Mucilaginibacter gracilis: one gene and its partner. Each later gene encodes a partner of the first gene's protein in a complex. Links are inferred from orthologs where the notes say so. Each region holds a gene or a part of one and is shown on either strand. Other genes may lie near its edges.

Region 1 (3,702 bases):
TGGCCTTTATTACCGCGAAACCAAAAGATATATTGGGCACAAAAACGCCATCCATCACATCAACATGTATCCAATCGCCTTCGCTTTGGTTAAGCATCTCAATGTCGGTTTGTAAATTGGCGAAATTAGCCGTTAATATGGATGGGGAAAGCAGATGTTTCATGCGGCCAAACTTACGCAAAATTTTAAAACTATGCGTTTTGTAACCGCATTGCGCAAGCTTTTTGTGCCATACCAAGCAACAAAAATTGATGCTTTGAAGAAGTTATATAAAAACTAAGCAGTTTTTTGAATTGGATAAAATGCCGTAAAAAGCATTGATCAATCACAATTTAAAAGCAAATCGTAATACTTTTTCATTAAAACAGTATCGTAATCTACTAACGATTTATAAGCCTCGGCAACCAGTTCGGTGAGGATAGACGAACCCAACTGCCCGGCACCATTTGGTATGGCATCGTAATATTTGATGAGATCCTTAACCCGGATAATTTCATACAACAGATCTTGTATTAAATCTGTCTGATCGTTAGTCCTCCGGGGCGGATCGGCCGAGGAATTGTTTAAAAAACCTAATGGATCAGTTGGTGTTGGTATCATTTGTATCAAACAGAGAGATCGGTTATTAGGTTTATATTAGTTATAGCTTTACTTAGGTGAAATAAAATACACGTAAAAATGTTTGCAAGTTTTTAAAAAAAAATGCAATTTCCTATATATTGCAACAAATTCTTACCTATTCGTCATCATATTAAGGCATATAAAAGCAAAAACCTCCGTTACGGGAGGTTTTTGCTTTTAATTTAATAAGTATTAGTTTTTAGCAGGTGCTTCCGGGCGCGGCAATAAAGCTTTGCGCGATAGTTTTAATTTACCTTGCTTATCAACATCTAAAAGTTTCACTCTCACTTCGTCGCCAATTTCAAAAATACCGTCCATTGTTTCAATGCGTTTGTGGTCAATTTCTGATATATGCAACAAACCATCTTTACCTGGCATAATTTCAACAAATGCACCAAAAGGCATAATTGAACGAACCTTGCCTTCGTAAATTTCGCCAACCTCTGGTTTGGCAACTATTTGGCGGATGCGGGTAACAGCTTTGTCGATAGATTCTTTGTTATCACCAAATATCTGGATGATACCCTGGTTATCTTTTTCTTCGATAGAGATGGTTGCGCCGCTTTCACGTTGCATTTCCTGAATAATCTTTCCACCGGGACCAATAATGGCTCCTATAAATTCTTTATCAATACGCATTGATACAATACGCGGAGCGTGCGATTTGTAATCTTCGCGAGGTGCGGTAAGGGTTTTAGCCATCTCGCCTAAAATATGTAAACGGCCCTCTTTAGCCTGGTTTAGCGCGTTAGTTAAAACTTCGTATGATAAACCATTGATTTTCAAATCCATTTGTACGGCAACAATACCATTTTTGGTACCTGTTACTTTAAAATCCATATCGCCCAGGTGATCTTCATCACCCAAAATATCGCTAAGGATAGCGTACTTAGTACCCATTTCGTTGGTAATTAAACCCATAGCGATACCTGATACCGGGTTGGTAATTTTAATACCGGCATCCATCAAAGCTAATGTACCGGCGCAAACCGTAGCCATTGATGATGATCCGTTTGATTCTAATATATCAGAAACGATACGGATAGTGTAAGGGTTTTCGTTTTCGGCAGGTAATACACGTTTTAACGAACGCATAGCCAAGTTACCATGACCAATTTCGCGACGGCCTGCTCCCCTGTTAGGGCGAACTTCGCCGGTTGAGAAACCAGGGAAATTGTAATGCAACAAGAATTTTTGGTAACCGTTAATAAACGCACCATCAATCATTTGCTCATCATCCTTAGCACCTAAGGTAACGGTAGTTAACGATTGAGTTTCGCCACGGGTAAATACAGCCGAACCGTGAGCAGATGGCAAATATCCAACTTCACTCCATATAGGGCGTATTTGTGTAGTTGTACGGCCGTCTAAACGTTTGCCTTCGTCTAAAACTAGGTTACGGATAGCATCGTACTCAACATCGTGATAGTATTTTTTTGCTAACGATTTAGTGATGTCATCTATCTCACCTAAAGTTGCAATGTAGGTATCTCTAACTTCTTTAAACTTAGCACCACGCTCGTCTTTACCTGATGCAGCACTGGCTACGGCGTAAACCTGATCGTATGTTGCAGCGTAAATAGCTTTTTTAAGCTCTTCATTGCTATGCTCGTGACTGTAAGCGCGTTTTTCGGTTTTGTTAAGTTCGGCAGTTAATTCCTTTTGAACTAAACATTGTATTTTAATAGCAGTATGTGCAAATTTAATAGCCTCAACCAGTTCAGCTTCTTGTATCTCGGCGCTTTCGCCTTCTACCATGTTAATATCGTACTCGCTACCTGCAACTATAAACTCTAAAGTGGCAGTTTGCAATTGCGTTAAAGTTGGGTTGATAACTAATTTACCATCAACTTTAGCTACGCGTACTTCGGATATAGGGCCGTTAAACGGAATATCTGAGCAAGATAAGGCTGCTGATGCAGCTAAACCAGCTAAACAATCGGGCATAATATCTTTATCGGCAGATATTAACGAAATCATCACCTGGGTATCGGCATGATAATCACTCGGGAACATCGGGCGCAATGCACGGTCAACCAAACGCGAAATCAAAACCTCATAGTCGGACAAGCGAGCCTCGCGGCGTAAAAATCCACCAGGGATACGGCCAGTAGCAGCGTATTTTTCCTGATAATCAACCGAAAGTGGTAAAAAATCAACACCTTCTTTTGCATCCCTTGATGATACTACTGTAGCTAATAACATGGTATCACCCATTTTTATCACTACAGAGCCATCGGCTTGTTTGGCCAGTTTTCCTGTTTCGATCTCGATAGTGCGGCCATCACCTAAATCGATCACTTTTTTAATTACGTTTAAACTCATCTTCTTTTTTGTTAAACTGCATTTTTCATCTTTAGAATGCAGCAATTGTATATGGTGTATTTTGTTTAGGAACAAAAGTAAAAAAGCCATCTGCATATGCGATGGCTTTTTTATTGATTTTTGAAAATATTTACTTAATAATATCGCGCAGCTCTAAAGCCTTGATAATGGCACGGTACCTGTTAATATCTTTTTTGTATAGGTAAGCTAACAAACCACGGCGTTTACCTACTAATTTTTGAAGAGACAACTGTGTAGAAAAATCTTTTTTGTTTTTCTTTAAGTGGCCGGTTAGGTGAGCAATACGAGCTGTAAATAAAGCTACTTGCCCTTCGGTTGAACCTGTGTTTGTAGCTACGCTACCATGTTTTGCGAAAATCTCTGATTTCCATTCGTTACTTAAATACATTACGTAAATAATATTAAAGCGTTAATACTTTTGTTAATTGAGGTGCAAAGGTAGTATTTGTTTTTTATTTATACAAGTAAATGCAACAGCATTTGTTAACCATCTAAAGCTTTAAAAACCTTGGTAGCTTTTAGGTAATTACTTGCTGCCTTTTTCATTACGTAGTTAACCAATAAAGGGGGTATAAGGGGGTAAAAAATGAGCCGAATTTACAAATGCCTTATCGGGGATGTCTTACGGCTGTGTATAGTAATACATACATCGTTTATCGCCATTTTATTAACATAAAATAAAATGTGGCATAAAAATTGATAATTATTTATCTATAAAGTGATTTTTATTATTCA
Region 2 (3,350 bases), 1.1 Mb from region 1 along the record:
GTGGCCCTAACGGCAAGTAGAGAAAAGAATAAAGAGTTTGATGAGAAGCTTCGTGTATTGAAGCTTGCCAAGTCGTTTTCAGAAACAAATGAGAAAACCCTTGACATCAAGCAAAAAATTAACGAATTTGTGCGGGAAATAGATAAGTGTATTGTATTGCTTAAAAAGTAATACAAAAAAGTGAAAATGCTCAATGGGAGAAATCTCCATAAAAATAAATATTGCTGACAGAGTTTACCCTTTAAAGGTAAACATGGAAGAGGAAGAGATAATACGCAGAGCTGCTAAACTGATTAACGACCGGGTAAAAGAATACCAGGAAAATTACGCAGTTAAGGATAAGCAAGACCTGCTATCGATGTGTGTGCTACACTACGCTACAGCGGCTTTAAAGGCCGAAAAGAGGGTAGGAGTAGAGGATGTAGAGGTGGCAGAGCGGGTTTACCAGTTGGATAGTTTGTTAACGGAGTTTTTCTCAAAGTAATAACGTTCTTTACACATACAAAGCATATTAAAAATTTAGCCGCAGTTAAATTTTTAAGTTTCACTATTTATAAACTTAACACTTCAATATCAGCGAAGGCAGGTGAGGATGTACGTTATTTCGTCATGATTTAACGATGATCCGGCTTTCAAAACATTATCGAAGTTTAGTAATACATGAGGCTTAAAATTTAGTTGCGGTTTTTTTATTTCATACCAATTATATCATGAACATATTATATTTAATTATCGGGCTTTTAGTGGGCGTTGTTACTGGCGTTCCTATCGGCCGTTTTTTACTCAGAAAACTCTTTAAAGATCAGGAAATAGCAGCACAGTCTAAGGTAAAAAAAATACTGAAGGAAGCTGAAAACGATGCCGACATATTAAAGAAGAACCGCCTGCTTGAAGCAAAAGAAAAGTTTTTGCAAATGAAAGCCGAGCATGAGCAGGAAGTAAACTCTAAAAACAACGCCATTAACCAGCGCGAAAATAGTTTAAAGCAAAAGGAGCAATCGTTAAACCAAAAGCTCGAAAATGCTAATCGCCGCGATCAGGAAGTGGAAAACGTGAAGAAAAACCTGGAAAAACAAACCGATATTGCCATTAAAAAGCAGGAAGAGGTTGAGTTGTTAAAAAATCAGCACGTACAACAGTTAGAAAACATAGCTGGCCTATCTGCCGAAGAAGCCAAAAACCAATTGGTTGATAACCTGCGCGAAGAGGCCCGTACCAAAGCCATGATGCAGATTAAGGATATTGTTGACGAAGCTAAGTTAACCGCTACCAAGGAAGCTAAAAAGATAGTTATCCAAACTATCCAACGTACCGCTACCGAAAGTGCTATCGAAAACACGGTATCCATCTTCAATATTGATAACGACGAGGTAAAGGGCCGTATTATTGGCCGCGAAGGCCGCAACATCCGTGCGCTGGAAGCCGCTACCGGTATCGAGATCATTGTTGATGATACTCCGGAAGCTATCATCCTATCCGGTTTTGACCCCGTTAGGCGCGAAATTGCCCGTTTAGCCATGCACCGCTTAGTTACCGACGGGCGCATACACCCGGCACGTATTGAAGAGGTGGTTGCCAAAACCAAAAAGCAAATTGAAGAAGAAATTGTTGAAATAGGCGAGCGTACCGTGATTGATTTAGGCATTCACGGCCTGCACCCCGAACTGATACGTATGGTTGGCCGTATGCGTTACCGCTCATCATACGGGCAAAATTTGTTGCAGCACTCGCGCGAGGTTGCTAACTTTTGCGCCACTATGGCTGCCGAATTGGGCCTTAATGTTAAATTGGCCAAACGCGCAGGCTTACTGCACGATATAGGCAAGGTGCCTGATGATAACCCCGAATTGCCACACGCTATTTTAGGTATGCAACTGGCCGAGAAATATAAAGAACACCCCGAAGTTTGCAACGCCATTGGTGCCCACCACGATGAAGTGGAAATGACGAGCATGATATCGCCCATCATTCAAGCTTGCGATGCCATATCGGGCGCACGCCCTGGCGCACGCCGCGAAGTTGTTGAAAGCTACATTAAACGTTTAAAAGAGCTCGAAGAACTGGCACTGTCGTACCCGGGTGTCGAAAAAACCTTTGCTATACAAGCCGGCCGCGAGTTGCGCGTTGTTGTAGAAAGCGAAAAAATAAGCGATGCCCAGTCGGAAATATTGGCTGCCGATATTTCAAACCGCATTCAAACCGAAATGACCTATCCCGGCCAGATCAAGGTTACCGTTATCCGCGAAACCAGGTCGGTAGCGTTTGCTAAGTAACAGCCTCGTATAACCCTCTCCAAAAGGAGAGGTCTTTTTAATATGGCAAATACAAAAAAAAATAAATCAGCATCCAAAAGCCTCCCCCTTGGGGAGGTTGCAGGGTCTGTTCGCCAGGTTGATGTTTATTTTAACAAATACGCCGACAGCCATCAAAACCACAGCAACGAGTTAATTCATTGGGTATGCGTACCGCTTATTGTATTCAGCTTGCTGGGTTTGGTATGGTCAATTCCATTTCCGCACATCGGCTTTTTGGGCAGGTACAATGGGTTTGTTAATTGGGCGTCGTTCCTCATCGCTTTTTCTATTTACTACTATTACCGTTTGTCGCCTGTGTTATCCTACTGTATGTTGTTGCTAATCTTTATCTTTAGTTATTTTATAATCGGGTTAGAAAACTGGCAGCATGCGGGTGGCCCTATGCTATGGCAATCATGTTTGGTTGTTTTTGCGCTTTCTTGGGTGGGGCAGTTCATCGGCCATAAAATAGAAGGCAAAAAACCTTCATTTTTTGATGATATTAAGTTTTTGCTCATCGGCCCAATATGGCTGCTGCATTTTGTCCTGCTTAAACTAAAAATTAAGTATTGATCGATTTTCAATTTCGGACGTTTAATTTGGGATATTTTTAATTTGCTAACTTGCTTCCCGTGCCTAACCCTTCCCTTCGGCTTTACCTTGTTGACTCCCAACTCTCTAATTCCGACTTTAGTCTTCCCATTCTCAACTCCTTAGTCAATGTTAAATCAATGTTAAAAATAGGTTGAAATTACATTAAAACATAGCGGTCAATTTCCTCTAAAAATAATGTTGCATTAACATATACTTAATGTGCCAGGGCAACCTTTGTGCTCAAATCAATATACAAAATCAAGCACAATGAAAAAACTTTACCTATTAGCCTTAACACTCGTAATACTCGGTATAACGGGCGTGGCAAATGCGCAAATTACCAGTGCAATAATCAGTGGTAAAATTGTCGATCAAAAAGGTCAAACAATCCCTGGCGCATCTATTGTAGCTGTAAATACCAGCACAGGCACCAAATACGGTACCCAAAGTAATGCCGACGGA

Evidence for each region. The genes of interacting proteins can lie anywhere in the genome.
Region 2: pnp (region 1) and rny share a complex: the UniProt entries of both Bacillus subtilis proteins name them as parts of the possible RNA degradosome complex. The link is inferred for Mucilaginibacter gracilis from one-to-one orthologs.

What each region holds. Positions count from the first base shown.
Region 1 is NZ_RBKU01000001.1:3,821,603-3,825,304, reverse strand. What follows is about bases 381-3,364. They hold pnp (polyribonucleotide nucleotidyltransferase), read right to left. Parts: upstream 2,947-3,364; coding sequence 814-2,946; downstream 381-813. Other genes in these bases: rpsO (30S ribosomal protein S15), read right to left, coding at 3,077-3,355; BDD43_RS16910 (hypothetical protein), read right to left, coding at 381-600. In the rest of the region: rpe (ribulose-phosphate 3-epimerase), read right to left, coding at 1-163; more of BDD43_RS16910, read right to left, coding at 322-380. UniProt on the Bacillus subtilis protein: Involved in mRNA degradation. Catalyzes the phosphorolysis of single-stranded polyribonucleotides processively in the 3'- to 5'-direction. Necessary for competence development in Bacillus subtilis.
Region 2 is NZ_RBKU01000001.1:2,714,612-2,717,961, forward strand. Bases 1-2,991 are described here. They hold rny (ribonuclease Y), read left to right. Parts: upstream 1-710; coding sequence 711-2,273; downstream 2,274-2,991. Other genes in these bases: BDD43_RS11665 (hypothetical protein), read left to right, coding at 1-171; BDD43_RS11670 (cell division protein ZapA), read left to right, coding at 194-484; BDD43_RS11680 (Mpo1 family 2-hydroxy fatty acid dioxygenase), read left to right, coding at 2,316-2,867. Outside these bases: BDD43_RS11685 (TonB-dependent receptor), read left to right, coding at 3,156-3,350. UniProt on the Bacillus subtilis protein: Endoribonuclease that initiates mRNA decay. Initiates the decay of all SAM-dependent riboswitches, such as yitJ riboswitch. Involved in processing of the gapA operon mRNA, it cleaves between cggR and gapA.